Regions from separate parts of the Desulfitobacterium dichloroeliminans LMG P-21439 genome, predicted to be linked through region 1. Evidence: riboswitches for the same ligand, from Rfam matches in the RefSeq annotation. Region 1 holds a riboswitch; the other holds the start of a gene.
The links. Region 1 has a riboswitch for lysine ahead of DESDI_RS07540 (transporter substrate-binding domain-containing protein). Riboswitches for the same ligand answer to the same signal wherever they lie in the genome.
Positions count from the first base shown of each region.

Region 2: it holds a riboswitch for lysine, as region 1 does, so the genes downstream of both, lysA (diaminopimelate decarboxylase) here and DESDI_RS07540 (transporter substrate-binding domain-containing protein) in region 1, are expected to answer to the same signal.

Region 1 is NC_019903.1:1,591,263-1,595,686, forward strand. It holds gene DESDI_RS07525 (ABC transporter substrate binding protein) at 1-1,055, shown strand, start outside; gene DESDI_RS07530 (hypothetical protein) at 1,118-1,546, shown strand; gene DESDI_RS07535 ((deoxy)nucleoside triphosphate pyrophosphohydrolase) at 1,562-1,942, shown strand; lysine riboswitch at 2,016-2,197, shown strand; gene DESDI_RS07540 (transporter substrate-binding domain-containing protein) at 2,315-3,169, shown strand; gene DESDI_RS17875 (hypothetical protein) at 3,421-3,621, shown strand; gene DESDI_RS07545 (IS110 family RNA-guided transposase) at 3,633-4,424, opposite strand, start outside.
Region 2 is NC_019903.1:3,570,856-3,575,279, reverse strand. It holds gene ybaK (Cys-tRNA(Pro) deacylase) at 1-342, opposite strand, end outside; gene DESDI_RS16880 (sulfite exporter TauE/SafE family protein) at 458-1,312, shown strand; lysine riboswitch at 1,372-1,548, shown strand; gene lysA (diaminopimelate decarboxylase) at 1,749-2,999, shown strand; gene gdhA (NADP-specific glutamate dehydrogenase) at 3,111-4,424, opposite strand, start outside.

The DNA.
Region 1 (4,424 bases):
TTGTCTCGCGGTTTGGCGGCGATGAGTTTTTAGTGCTTGCGACCAATGGAAGTGGTATCATTGAGGGATGTATAAAGCAAATTCGCGAAGTTTTTGCCGAACCCATCCTCATCGATAATACTGAATTTAGTATTAAATTTAGTATGGGAATTACCCGTTTCCCAGAAGATAGTACGGATATTCATCAGTTGATTATGAATGCTGATACGGCTTTATATCACGTGAAGAGAAACGGGAAAAACAATTATATGTTCTATAATCAAGAGATGCAGAAAGAGCTTCGCAATAAGGCTGAGATCGAAGGAATTCTTCGTAAATCCCTCCAAGATGATAGCATCTATCTCCTCTATCAACCTCAGGTTAATGTAAAGACGGGTGAAGTGGAGGGCTTTGAGGCTTTGGCTCGTTTGAAGGATCACGCGATTCCTCCCAATGTCTTTATTCAGATTGCTGAGGAATCGGACTTGATCTGTCAGATTGGTAGAGCTGTGACCATAAAAGCCATCCAGCAGTTAGCAAGCTGGCGAGATAAGGGCTATCCGAGAAAACCGATCTCGATTAACTTTTCCAGTAAACAGATGCGCGATAAAGATTATCTTGTGTTCCTGGTTCAGACCCTGAAAGAGTACAATCTGGATGGTCGGTATCTCGAGATCGAGATTACTGAAAGTATTTTACTGGAGGAAACAGCCCTCACTTTAGAGTTCTTGGAGCAAGTGAAAAGCTTGGGGATAAGCATAGCTTTGGATGACTTTGGCACAGGATTCTCTTCAATCAATTACCTCACCTATATTCCGGTGGATAAGGTGAAACTGGATAAGAGCTTGTGTGACAAGTTCTTAAACTCGGATAATACGAGAGTTATCGATAGTATTATCGCTTTGGCTCATGGTCTTAATTTGGTGATTACTGCCGAGGGTATTGAAGAACCATGGCAGTACGCACAGTTGAAGGCTAGCGGTTGTGATACAATCCAAGGCTATCTCTTCAGCAAGCCTCTAGAGGCGGATTCGGCAGAGGAAATCTATGACAAAAACTTTTTGCAAGTTGACTAAGACGCCATGCTAGCATATACAAATCTTTTTCGGCAATACTAGCGAAAAGGAGTGTGACCATCATGAACGGCAATGCTGAGCTTTTGAATTTTGTCTATCAGAACTCCCAGATGGGTGTGGCAACCCTTAATCAGTTGATTGAAATCATCGAAGACAATAAGTTCAAGAATCATCTAAAATCTCAATACCAAGAATATCAAGAATTCCATAAGGCAGCTGAAGACATGTTGAAAGAGAACGGCTTTGATGAAAAGGGAATCAGCGCTTTAGAGAAAATACGTACCTATCTAATGATTAGCTTTGACACCCTAACGGATAAAAGCCCTTCTCATATCGCGGAGATGCTGATTGTCGGCAGCAATATGGGTATAATCAATGCAGTGAAGAATATCAAAAAGTATCAGGACGCAGAAGCCCATATCCTCAAGCTTATGGAACGTCTCTTGCGTTTTGAAGAAAATAGTGTGCAGGAATTGAAAGTCTATCTCTAATATGAGGTTTTAAACATGAAAGATGTTACTGCGGCCATTATCATCATAGATGGCCAAGTTTTAATTGCCCGTAGAGCTCCCGGCGAAAAACATGCCGGGGGTTGGGAATTCCCCGGGGGCAAAGTGGAAGTGGGGGAATCTCCTGAAGAATGCTTAAGGCGTGAGCTCTTCGAGGAGTTTGGGGTAGAGGTTGAAGTTAAAGAATTTGTAATGGAAAGTGTCTACACTTACCCTCAAGGGTCAATTCGCTTGTTAGCTTACCAGGTAAATATCCTTAGAGGGGAGCCTCAGCTTAGGGTTCATGATTGCTATGAATGGGTGAATACAGATGAGCTTCTGGACTATAACTTGCTTCCGGCTGATGTGCCCATTGCTCTTAAGTTAACCAAGTTTTAAACCAAGTAGGGCGGTTGACAGATAAGTTTTAGTATTGTAGACTTAACATAATTTCATACACACCTCACTTTTTGGGTGGGGTAGAGGCGCGGTATTTATTAGTCCTTTTTGGAACAGGAGCAGTGATGATACTAAGGAGAAGGAAATATCGCCGAAGCTAATAATACGCTCAGTATTGTCTGCTGGGTCTGCAGTGAATAACTGTAGAACTGTCTCAATGAACGTCCCAGTTTATTGAGTTGTGCTATCTCGGCGGGGGAAAAGAGGGGTATTTAGGCAACATGATTTTTGCGACCTGAGCTCCGTCTCAGGTCTCATTTATTTTTGTAAACAATTTAAATAAGAAGGATGTAAGAAGGAGAGGGTTCATCAATGAAGAGAAAATTATCATTATTGGGTGCAGTGGTCTTATCGGCTATGCTACTTGTCACAGGTTGTGGCTCGAGCGGCGGTCAAAAGGCAGGGGACACTAAGGCCCCTGCAGGTTCGGAAAAGGGAGTCTTCAGAGTAGGTCTTGAAGCAGGTTATGCTCCTTTTAACTGGACGCAAATGGATGCGGCCAAGGGTGGGGTGAAAATTGATGGTGGTGCCGAATATGCCGGTGGCTACGATGTGGAAATCGCCAAAAGAATTGCCGAAGGCTTAGACAAAGAGCTAGTCATCGTTAAAACCGAATGGGATGGGCTTGTGCCATCATTAACCTCGAACAAGATTGACGCTATTATTGCGGGGATGTCTCCTACTGCAGATCGCAAAGAGACCATTGACTTCTCCGATATCTATTATCAATCAGATCTCATTATGGTCGTTAAGAGCGGTAGCGCCTATGAAAACGCTAAGTCAATTCAAGATTTTAAAGGTGCTAGAATCACTGCCCAGCTCAATACCTTCCATTACAGCGTTATTGACCAAATCAATGGGGTCGTTAAAGAGACAGCTATGGATAACTTCCCAGCCATGCGGGTAGCTTTAGAATCAGGCATGATTGATGGATATGTTTCAGAGCGTCCCGAAGGGGTTAGTGCTCAAGCAGCCAATAGTGCTTATAAAATGGTAGAATTCACAGAAGGGTTCCAAACCTCGGCTGAAGATACAGCTATTGCTGTAGGAGTTGCTAAAGGAAGCGAGCTCACAGCCAAAATCAATGAAATCTTGAAGGGTATCTCTGAGGAAGATCGGGTCAAGATCATGGATGAGGCTATTAAGAATCAGCCTGCAGCCAACTAAGTATAGTTTCGGAACATTTGTGCTACTGCGAATAATTATTGTATAAAACCGGCTACATTTCATGCAGTCGGTTTTATACTTTGCAAATCGCGATTAAGATCTGGATACCCCATTTTTTGAGGTTCATAGTAATTAAGACCAGCTAATTAAAGTCAAGGTGTAATGTAAAAAAGATTAGTTTCAAGGTCCAAGAAAAAATGGGTACAGGAAACCAAGCCATTGAAAAATCCGAACAATGACCAAATCGATGTATGAGGGAACGAAACGCTCGGCGCTTGCCAGGCAAACTCTCTTTAATATGGGGTAATACTTTGGGGCTTAAGAGACTTTGCCGTCTTCAAGCTTCTGGTGTTGTTCCGTGTCAATGGGATGATGGCGAGCATATCCTCGGCCTAAGGGCCTCCGGTATTCCTCGCATCACCCTTGACACGGGCAAACTTACAACCATGTAACAAAGAGATGTTTAAGCCGCAGGTGCTTGACTGAGCTTTGTATTTCTCCAGGATTGATGATCCTTAGGTTGCCTGATCTCAAAGGGTTTCTGGTCACGAAGAACAGCAAAGATGTAGTGGAGAAGTTTATGCATTACGGCTACGAGAGCTACCTTTTTCTTCTTGTTAACGCATTTTGCCGCGTAGAATTCTCGCAGAACCGGATTAATCTCATCACCTTTGCGCGTTGTACGAATGGAAGCCATAGCGATGGTAAACAGAATTCTTCTCCCTATCCGTGTGCCACGCTTAGAGATTTTGTTTCTGTCACCTTGGAATTTTCCAGACTGATTGACAGATGGATCAATCCCAAAGAAGGCTGTAAAGGCCTTAGCAGACTTGAAAAGACTGAAGTCTCCCATCTCCGCAATGAGCGTAGCAGCCGTTAGAAAGCCAATACCGGGTATGCCATCAAGAAGCTCAATATTCCGCTTGGCATCAGCAGGAAAGAGCTCAGAGTCTATCATCGCATGAATTTGCTTTACAATCCCGTCTAAACTGGCCTGCATGCTTTTGATCCCATCGATATGGACTTTGATCTTAGCATCCAGCAAAGAGAACTCATGAGGCATGGATGAGGCAAGCTGCGCGCAGTCCTTGAGTAAGTTCACCTTCTTTTCGGCCCAAGCCGTACCCTTACGACTGATTTTCGAAATAAGCGAAGTTAGCGATTCTGTATCAGCCGCCTGAATGGCTCGCGGTGAAGGGAACTTTTTCAGAACGGTTAAAGCTGTTTTGCCAAAGATATTAGAGAACACATCAAG
Region 2 (4,424 bases), 1.6 Mb from region 1:
TACGGGATACTTCTTCTTGGTACCTAAGGGTGATACACCACCTCGGATATAACCGGTCAAAGGCTGTACTTCTTTGAGTGCAACAACTTCAACCTTTTTGTTGCCACTAACCTGCGCTAAAGCTTTAAGATTAAGCTCATAATGAGCAGGGATGCAAGCCACAAGAATACCTGTTTTATCCCCTCGTGTGACGAGTGTTTTATAGATTAGCTCTGGAGGCATGCCAACCTTCTGGGCAACAGTGGTGGCAGAGAGGTCCGCTTCATCCACTTCATAAGGCATCAGTTCATAAGGTATGCGGGCTTGGTCGAGAATCCGAGCGGCATTGGTTTTCTGGGCCATACATTTCACCTTTCTTTTAATGGAAAAAAATCTTCTGCACTTACTATAGGAAAAGCTGTGGATGGTTGTCAAGTGATGAGTGACCTTCGACTAGACAAGCTAACCATTTCTCGTTATGATAGCTACGATAATCAAAAAAGTTATCTGGGTTGAAGAAGGTGTTGATTTGGAGTTGTTATCCTTAGAATTATGGCTGATGATGTTCGGAATTGTTTTCTGTGCGACCTTCACTCAAGTCTTAACTGGTTTTGGCTTCGGACTGATTGCAGTTCCTCTTCTCTTATTTATCTTACCAAGTCAACAAGCACTCATAGCGGGAATGATCTTATCGATGCTATCGTCTGCCTTGCAAGGGGTTCAAATGCGTCACTTAGCTCGCTGGGATTTGATTTTCCGTCTATTATTTTTCAGTATTCCGGGTCTCGCCCTGGGTGTTATATTAAGTGAGTATATGAACGGGCTATATATTAAGGGAATCGTAGGTAGTGTCCTCATAGGCTATGTAGGGTGGCAGTGGTTTAGAATTAAAGCGTCTCCTTCGGAAGTTGTTGCTGTAGACGAATCGGAAGGAGTAGATCAAGGCCTCAAGACCTTTTCCATCTTATTTATACTCGTTGCCTTCTCTTCGGGACTTCTTAACGGCTTGGCAGCTATTCCCGGGCCTCCTATCGTAGCGCTGCTTATAAATCATCTGAAAAAGGATGCTTTCCAAGCCACGACTGTCAACTTTTTCTTTTTGCAATATGCCGTGACAACGGTCTCCAAGTCAGTTCTTTTTGATGGGAATTTTGATTTCCCCTTTGCTGTCTTGCTGTTTAGCATGATGCTGGCTATTGCCCTGGGCTATCTAATTGGGCAGCCTGTTAGAAAACGAATCAATGAAGATCAATTTAAGAAAGTTGTTTACGGACTGCTTCTGATCATCGGCTTAACATCGGTTAGCGAACCAATTCTCCTATTATTGAATTAACGCTGAATGCTATTGACAGTTGATGAGTCTTGTTCCATAATATAGAGATAATTCATAAATTAAATGATAGAGGTGCAGTGAATTAAGAGTAATTACCCCGAGCAGGCCAGGCTATGACGGGTAATGAAAGGAATCATTGCCGAAGCATAGGGTCAAGGATAAAGGACCTTTTGCTGGTCTTCCATTGAAAAAATGTAAGACTGTCACCGGAATCTCGGTGGAGTGCTATCTCGTGAAGTTAGAGGTGAAAGCGAATCCTTTTACCTTTAGAAACGGTTACGAGCGGACTCGTAACCTTTTTTTGCACTATCAGACTCCCATGCAGCTAAGGCTACACGACTTGATGAAGTGAAAAATCCTGTCTAGTTCGAGTAGCTCATCTATCATAGGTAACAATGTAGTAACGCCCATATACTAAGACTAGGAGGGTTGTCAGATGGCAGTGAAGAATTTGCCTTTTTCCCAAGAACAGTTAATGAAGATTATCCAGCAGTTTGGCACGCCTTTTCATATTTATGACGAGCAGGCCATTCGACTAAATGCCCGGAGACTACAGGCAGCTTTTGCTTGGGCTCCAGAGTTTAAAGAGTACTTTGCAGTGAAGGCTCTCCCCAATCCACATATCCTCAAAATTCTCCGGGAAGAAGGCTTTGGAGCAGATTGCAGTTCCATGGCTGAGCTGATTTTAGCTGAGGCGGCTAGAATTACTGAGGAGAATATCATGTTCACCTCCAATAACACTCCCGCTGAAGAATATATAAAGGCTAGGGAATTATGGGCGATTATTAACCTAGACGACATCACCCACATTGATTATCTGGAAAAGCATGCGGGTATACCGGAAGTGATTTCTTTCCGCTATAACCCCGGGTCATTACGAGCAGGTAATGCTATTATTGGGAATCCCGAGGACTCCAAGTATGGCTTGACGAAGGAGCAATTGTTCCAAGCTTATAAAATTGTTCGTGATAAGGGTGCGAAGCGTTTTGGCCTGCATACCATGATTATTTCGAACGAACTCAAGCCAGAATTTTTTATTGAGACAGCAGAAATGATGTTTGACTTAGCGATTGAATTGAAAGAGAAGTTGGGTATCCGTTTGGAGTTTGTAAACTTTGGTGGCGGTATTGGCATCCCCTATCGTCCTGAGCAAGAACCAGTTGATTTGGGGTATATCGGCGAGGGGGTACGGAAAGCTTACGAAGAAAGGATTATCCCCAATGACTTAGATCCCTTGCGCATTTGTTTGGAATGCGGGCGGATGGTGACAGGACCCTATGGTTATCTGGTAACACGGGTATTGCATAAGAAGCAGATTTATAAGGATTATGTGGGTGTGGATGCCAGCATGTCGGACCTTATGCGTCCAGGTATGTATGGAGCCTATCATCATATTTCCGTTGTGGGAAAAGAGGATCTACCCAGAGATCATATCTACGATGTGGCAGGTGCCCTATGTGAGAATAACGATAAGTTTGCTGTGGATCGTGAACTCCCTCGAGTGGATATTGGAGATATTATTGTCATCCATGATACAGGTGCCCACGGGCATGCGATGGGTTTTAACTATAACGGTAAGCTTCGTCATGCAGAATTGTTGCTGCAGCCTGACGGTAGTGTGAGAATAATTCGCCGGGCTGAGACTCTGGATGATTATTTTGCCACCTTGGACTTTAGCGATCTATAATAAAAGTACTGAGCATAAAATAGAAATAACCTGCTTCAAGGAGTTAGTACTCCTCATGAAGCAGGTTTTCTGTAAGGAACAACCACTGTGTTGTTTCTTTTTTGTAATTATTTATACAGCCCCTTGAGCCTTCATTGCTTCGGCGACCTTCAAAAAGCCTGCGATATTGGCTCCGGCCACTAAGTTACCTTCAAAGCCATATTCGGCAGCCGCTTTGCTGGCAGTATGGTAAATGTTGACCATAATGCCTTTCAATTTGGCATCCACTTCTTCAAAGGTCCAAGAATATCTCATGCTGTTTTGGGACATTTCCAGAGCGGACACAGCGACCCCACCGGCATTGGATGCTTTACCCGGCGCAAAGATAACTTTGTTTTCATGAAAAGCATCAACCGCTTCCGGAGTTGAAGGCATATTAGCCCCCTCGCCCACGGCATAGCAACCATTTTTAATCAGAAGCTGGGCAGCTTGTCCATCCAATTCATTCTGGGTGGCACAAGGTAGAGCCACATCACAAGGAATAGACCAGATGCCGGCACAACCCTCATGGTATTCTGCCGAAGGATGATGGGATACATAGTCTTTAATTCGCTTCCGGTCTACTTCTTTCAACTGGCGAACCGTATCAAGATGGATACCGTCTCGATCATAAATATAGCCGTTGGAATCACTCATGGCGATGACCTTAGCCCCGAGCTGGTTGAGCTTTTGCACGGCGTAGATGGCAACATTACCCGAACCGGAGACAACCACGGTGGTACCGGCAAAGGTTTTATGGACGGCTTTGAGGGCCTCTTCCATTAAATAGACTAAGCCATAGCCTGTTGCTTCTGTGCGGGCTAAGCTGCCGCCAAAGGTTAGCCCTTTGCCGGTGAGAACACCTTCGTATTTATTGGTAATCCGTTTATATTGTCCGAACATATAACCTACTTCGCGGCCGCCGACACCGATATCCCCGGCAGGTACGTCAGTATCTGCGCCGAGATAACGATAAAGCTCAGTCATGAAACTTTGGCAGAATCTCATGATTTCTCCTTCGGATTTCCCCTTCGGATCGAAATCACTACCTCCTTTACCTCCGCCAATAGGTAAACCAGTTAGGGAGTTTTTAAAGATTTGCTCAAAACCTAAGAATTTGATGATGCCTAGGTAAACTGAGGGATGAAAGCGGAGTCCACCCTTGTAAGGGCCGATAGCACTGTTAAACTCAACACGGAAACCACGATTTACTTGAATCTTGCCTTGGTCATCTAACCAAGGAACTCGGAATAAAATTTGACGCTCAGGCTCAACGATCCGTTCTAAAATGCCTGCTTCTTGAAGATCAGGGCGCTTTTCAAAAACGGGTTCGAGGGATTCTAGAACCTCTTTAAGAGCTTGGTGAAATTCAACTTCACCGGGGTTGCGTTTAATGGCTTGATTGAG